Linked DNA regions of Lacibacter sp. H407. The protein of the gene in region 2 interacts with the protein of the main gene of each other region in a pairwise test. Links are inferred from orthologs where the notes say so. Each region holds a gene or a part of one and is shown on either strand. Other genes may lie near its edges.

The links.
Region 1: the proteins of rlmB (region 2) and WG989_RS18440 interact in binary tests that used the Escherichia coli proteins (3 or more experiments, as listed by UniProt). The link is inferred for Lacibacter sp. H407 from one-to-one orthologs.

Annotation. Positions count from the first base shown.
Region 1 is NZ_JBBKTU010000001.1:4,292,751-4,295,908, forward strand. The notes cover bases 233-3,125. They hold WG989_RS18440 (NAD(P)H-hydrate dehydratase), read left to right. Parts: upstream 233-869; coding sequence 870-2,381; downstream 2,382-3,125. Other genes in these bases: WG989_RS18435 (hypothetical protein), read left to right, coding at 338-796; WG989_RS18445 (BamA/TamA family outer membrane protein), read left to right, coding at 2,385-3,125. Outside these bases: sodium:proton antiporter NhaD, read right to left, coding at 1-99; more of WG989_RS18445, read left to right, coding at 3,126-3,158. UniProt on the Escherichia coli protein: Bifunctional enzyme that catalyzes the epimerization of the S- and R-forms of NAD(P)HX and the dehydration of the S-form of NAD(P)HX at the expense of ADP, which is converted to AMP.
Region 2 is NZ_JBBKTU010000001.1:3,959,339-3,962,446, forward strand. What follows is about bases 104-2,946. They hold rlmB (23S rRNA (guanosine(2251)-2'-O)-methyltransferase RlmB), read left to right. Parts: upstream 104-1,064; coding sequence 1,065-1,829; downstream 1,830-2,946. Other genes in these bases: WG989_RS17065 (CPBP family intramembrane glutamic endopeptidase), read left to right, coding at 104-209; WG989_RS17070 (SDR family NAD(P)-dependent oxidoreductase), read left to right, coding at 206-1,021; WG989_RS17080 (NAD-dependent epimerase/dehydratase family protein), read right to left, coding at 1,866-2,867; WG989_RS17085 (TonB-dependent receptor), read right to left, coding at 2,937-2,946. Also shown: more of WG989_RS17065, read left to right, coding at 1-103; more of WG989_RS17085, read right to left, coding at 2,947-3,108. UniProt on the Escherichia coli protein: Specifically methylates the ribose of guanosine 2251 in 23S rRNA.

The sequences.
Region 1 (3,158 bases), 330 kb from region 2 along the record:
CATTAAAGCAGTCGCCGCCTTATTAATCTTGACAGTATGTTCGAGTGCAATCAGTAGGTAGCCGAGTATAAATATCGAAACGATCAGAATTGTAGCCATCTGTGCCTGTATTAAAGGCTGCAAAGATAGTCCCTAATAAAAAGAACGGTCGTAATCATTGCGTTTGATTCAACGATATGAGTTTACTATGTAAAATTTGTTAAGCTTTCTTTCACACAGCAAAACAAAAAAACAACGTTTCAGTTACAGGAAAACACAAACCGGTCAGGAATTTTATTCCAACTGGTAACAAAGCAATTGGCATTATTTTAGCAAACATTTTATCAATCATCTATCCATGTTTCAAAAAAGCAGTCTCGTATTTCTTATTGTGTCTGTTCTAACCATTTCAGCTTCTTTCGCTCAATACCGTCATCAGGCAGGTGTTCGGCTAGGCAGTAACGATCAGGTTGTTGCTACGGGATTCACCTACCGCTATCATTTCAATAACAACAAAGCTGTAGAAGCCATCCTTAACCTCCGAGATCCACTTGCATTGGGTGCCATGTATGAAATATTTAAACCCATCGGAGCGGTTGAAAACCTGCATTGGTTTTATGGAGGTGGCGCTTTTGTTGGATTTACAGGGTTTGATAATTTCGGCCTGTTAGGAATTGCCGGTCTCGACTATCAATTTACAGAAGTGCCCATTAATTTATCGATCGACTGGAAACCAGAGCTAACATTGATCGAAGGTGTTCAATTCAGAGCTTCAACCGTTGCCGTTTCTGTTCGCTTTGCATTTCTGAAAAAATAATTTGTTCTCTTGGTCTCTTGAAAGGTCTGATCGTTATCAGGCCTTTTTGTATTTGCAATTGTAACTTTAGCGTATGAAAATCTTTTCAGCCGAACAGATCAAAGCATGGGATGCATACACAATTGAGCATGAACCAATTTCTTCCATTGATCTGATGGAACGTGCCGCCACCGCCTGTGCAGAATGGATCATGCTGCACCACTTCTCCAAAAAGAAGCTACATGTTTTTTGCGGTAAAGGAAACAATGGCGGTGATGGACTTGCGATCAGCCGACTTCTTTTGCAGGAAGGCTGCAATGTAACCGTGTACATTCTTGAAAATGGAAAACTCGGAACCGATGATTTTCAAAAAAATCTTGCAGTATTACACACGCATACAAAAGACATTCATTTTTTACAATCGCCGGAGTTTTTTCCCGCTTTGCAATCAGATGATGTGGCAATTGACGCCTTGCTTGGAACAGGTTTAAATAAACCATTGGATGGATTAGTTGCTGCATTAGCCGAACATATCACCCACTCTCCTGCTGCCGTTATTTCCATTGATATTCCGTCGGGGATGTTTGCCGATAAAAGTTGCAAAGAACACACTTGCATCAGAGCCGACTATACACTTAGCTTTCAGCAATACAAAACCTGTTTTTTGATGACTGAAAATGCAGAATATTGCGGCGATGTGCATTTGCTCAACATTGGTTTGCACCAGGCCTATTATGATCAAACAGTTGCTGAGCATCAATTGATCGACCGGGCATTGATCAATACCATTTATCGAAAACGAAAAAACCATTTACACAAAGGCAATTTTGGTCATGCACTGATAACGGCAGGTAGTTATGGAAAAATTGGCGCTGCTGTATTAAGTGCAGAAGCCTGCTTACGCAGCGGTGCAGGATTACTAACGGTGCACAGCCCACGCTGCGGGTATGATATTTTGCAAACAAGTATTCCCGAAGCCATGCTGGATACTGATCCGGAAGAACGCTTTCTTTCTACACTTCCAACTGATCTCTTACGCTATGCTGCAATTGGGATTGGACCGGGCATTGGCCTGCACGAAAAAACAGCGGAACTGTTGTTACAACTGTTGAAGCAAATTCATCAGCCAATTATATTGGATGCCGATGCACTGAATCTCTTATCGATCAAAAAAGATATGGCAACATATCTTCATGAAGATTGTTTGCTCACGCCCCATCCAAAAGAATTTGAACGGTTGTTTGGTAAAACAGCAAATGATTTTGAACGGGCCGAACTTGCACAACAAAAATCAATTGAGTTAAATTGTGTGATCGTGTTGAAAGGTCATCACACATTTATTGCTTGCCCCAACGGCAATGCATACTTCAACAATACCGGCAATGCAGGTATGGCCACTGCAGGCAGTGGTGATGTATTGACTGGCATACTCACCGGTTTGCTGGCGCAAGGTTATAATACAGAAGAAGCAGCAATACTCGGTGTTTATTTACATGGCTTGGCAGGCGATTTAGCTGCACAACAGATATCGCAGGAAGCAATGCTGGCGGGAGATATTGTCAATCATATTGGTGATGCATTTTTGCAACTTTCACAAACCAACTGATGCATGCAGCAACAATCAACTTCTTCTTTTATTGTTGCGTTTATCTGTGTGTTACTAATCAGTCAATTAAACGTAACAGCACAGTCAACAGATTCTGCTGTTAATAAAAGTCATCTGCTGGTAGTACCTGTTATTTCCCGTTCTATTGAAACCGATTGGTCGTTTGGTGCCGGCGGCACCTATACATTTTATACAACACGAAAAAAAGATTCAACCACACGTACTTCTTCCATTCGTTTTCTCGGCAGCTATTCGTTGCGGAAGCAATTTATTTTCACCATCAACGGACCGGTATTTTTTCCGGGTGAAAAATATATTTTAAACAGCCATTTTTCGTACAGCTCGTTCCCCGACCGATTTTGGGGACTGGGTAATAAAACCCCAACCAGTAACGAAGAAGAATACGATTTCAGACAATTCTATGTACACCTGCATGGCGAACGTTTATTGGGTCATAAAGTATTTGCCGGATTGATCTATGATTTTCAACGGGTGATCGATATCAATGTAAAAGATGCTGGCCTGTTTGAACAACAACAGGTAGCAGGTCGACAACCTTACCAGGTGTCGGGTCTTGGTGCCAGTATTTCATGGGATACACGCAACAACACATTCTGGCCCAACAAAGGACATTTACTTTCATTGCAGGCAACGCATTTCACTTCATTGCTTTTATCAGATCATCGTTACACAAATTTTATTGCTGATGCACGATTGTACAAACGCATTTATCGAAAACAAATTTTGGCGATGCAGGCTTATGGCTTCTTTAATACA
Region 2 (3,108 bases):
CTGTCGCTATCAATATTGCTTTATATTGTTGCACTCACATACCTAAAGGGATGAATGAAACAATTGGCGCTTTTCCGTATGGCATTCTACTTTGCTATATTACCATTGCTACAAACAGTCTTTTTGTATCTTTTTTCACGCATTGGATCATGTCTCTTTCAAGCGATTTCTTTTCTGTAAAGTATAATCCGAAAATGAAATTTGTATGAGCGAAAGCGTTGCGGGCAAAATTGTAATTATTACCGGCTCTTCTATGGGAATAGGCAAAGCCCTTGCTATTTGGTTGGGCAAGTGTGGTGCAAAAATTATTATCAATGCACGTAATGAAACACGCCTTAAAGAAGCTGAAGCGGAATTGAAAGCTTTACAAATAGAAGTTTACTCGTTTGCCGGAGACATCACACAAGTACCAATAGCCGAAGCTCTTATTCAGTTTGCATTAAAGCAATTTGGAGTGATAGATATTTTAGTCAACAATGCAGGTACATCCATGCGGGGAAGAATAGAATCGGTATCAGCAGATGTTTTGAAACGTATTTATGAGATCAATACCATTGCGCCGATCATGCTTACTCAAATGGCCATCCCGTACATAAAAAAACAAAAAGGAAGTATTGTTTTTATTTCAAGCCTTGCCGGGTTAAAAGGCTTACCATTTATATCCATTTACTGCTCTGCAAAAATGGGGCTTACCGCAATTGCAGATGCTTTGCGAATAGAGCATCGGGAAGATAAAATTCATGTGGGGCTGGTATATGTAGGAATTACAGCAGTAGAAAACGGCAAAACAACCATAGGGCCAAATGGTGAATTTATTCCGCTGGATGAAAGAAAGGGATGGCATGTTGCCAGCCTTGAACATGTTGCAAAAAAAATAGCCCAAAACATTGTGTCACGGAAAAACAAAACTATCATCGGCTTGTCTGGAAAAATCTATTACACGCTGGTTCGTTTATTCCCAACCTTAGCAGACTTGCTAACACGAAAAACGTACAAAAAACAAAAACAGCTCTACAGTTAAATTATTCGTCTTGTAGAATTTCTTTTTATTGTTTCTTTACACTGTGAAACAATTCCGACAAAAACAACAACGTCCCAAAAAATCTTCCTTAGTAGTTGGTCGTATTCCTATACTGGAAGCCTTGCAGGAAGGAAAGCAACTCGATCGTATTTACATGCAGAATAACCAGCATGGCGATGTAGCAGAGGAGATCCTGAAGCTTGCGTTTAAACAGCAGGTGCCGGTGAATAAAGTGCCTGTTGAAAAACTAAACAGCTTTAACGTAGGCGATCATCAGGGATTTATTGCACAACTTTCGAAGATCCGTTATCAGGATTTACAACAAGTGATTGATTGGGTTGTAGAGAAAGGTGATGTGCCAATGTTTGTTATCCTTGATGGAGTAACTGATATCCGGAATATTGGGGGCATCGCCCGTACTGCTTTATGCTGTGGTGCACAAGCCCTCATCATTCCCGATAAAGGAGTAGGGGCATTGAACGAAGATGCCATTCTTGCGAGCGCAGGCGCATTGGAATTAATTGCTGTTTGCAGAGTAAACAGTTTAATGAAAGCCGTGGATGATCTGCACCTGAATGGCATTCGTGTGTTTGCGAGTGAAATGACAGCGGCAAAAAATATTTATGATTGCGATTTTAAAGAACCTTGTGCCATTGTAATGGGAGGCGAAGAGAAAGGCGTTTTTCCCGGCTTGATGAAGATATGTGATGAAACTTTCAAAATCCCGATGAAAGGAGATTTTGAAAGTTTGAATGTAGGTATAGCAACGGCCATGATCTTGTACGAAGCAATGAAGCAACGAGGTTAATTTTCTTATGGTTGAAAAAAATGAATACTATCTTCTTCATATCGCTGTAGATTGTATAAGATGCGGATTATTACTCATCCAGTCAAAGCATTCTTTGATAGCCGTTTCAACCGATGTTTGCGGCATATCCAGTTCTTCAACTGCTTCTTTACTGCTGATGTAAAGTTTATCACAAGCTATTTTTGAGGTTGGGTATGTTATGATCGGTTTTTTACCGAACAATTCTCCTCGCATACTTCCAATCAATCCTACGAATTTGATAATATTGTCAGGTACTTTATAAGGAGGTGCAGACACACCAATGACGGTTGTTACTTTTTCAAAAAAATCCTGATAAGTAAGGTTTTCGTTGCCGGTTACATAATATTTCCCGGTGCGTCCCATTTCAATACTGTTAGCAATAGCCGTTGCAACATCTCTTACATGAACAAAATTGCGGCCACCCCCCGTGTAAAATTTCAACTTTCGTTTTGCCAATGCAAGAATCAGTTTTCCGGAACTTGGCAATGAATCATATGGTCCAATCATAAAGGTGGGCAAAATGGCCAATGCCGGTAATCCTTCTTGCTTCGCTTCATTCAGTACAAGTTGCAAAGCAATATACTTTGAATCAATATAATCCAGTCCGTATTTTGCGCCAGTAAAAGGTAGTTTATACTTTTTATACTGGTCGGTACCCGGTGCGTTAAGTGAACTACCTGAACCAACATAGATAAGTCGTTTTAAATTAAATTTTTTCACGGCACTTACTACATTTCTGGTTCCTTCAATATTTACCTCCCAGATTTTCTTAGAACGTGAAGGCCAGTAGTCGGTTATTGCTGCAGCATGTATCACAACGTCGTATTCCTGCACGGCTGCTTCGAGTGATTCTTTATCGAGTACATCACCAAAATGTTTTTTTATCGGCAAGTCTGTCAATGTTTTTGTGTACGACCTTGTTTGAATAAAAACACCAACGGAATAGCCACGATGAAGTAATAAACGAACAAGGTTACTTCCAAGCAAACCTGTTGCACCGGTAATAAGTATTCGCATAAAATGTAGATTTTGGGTGATACATAACGAGGGTTGACTATAAACTTTCTTTGTATTCTTGTGTTGAGTTTAAAAATCGATCTGATAACTGAGTATCGGAACAATACCTGATTGCTGTTTAAATGTCCATTGATTGGTTGTAGGATCATACCTTCTGCTTAGCCCGTCAACATTTTCCTGCGCAAATAAATTCTGCACATCCAACGCCAGTTGCCAACTGATGTTCTTTTTATCTTTCCGC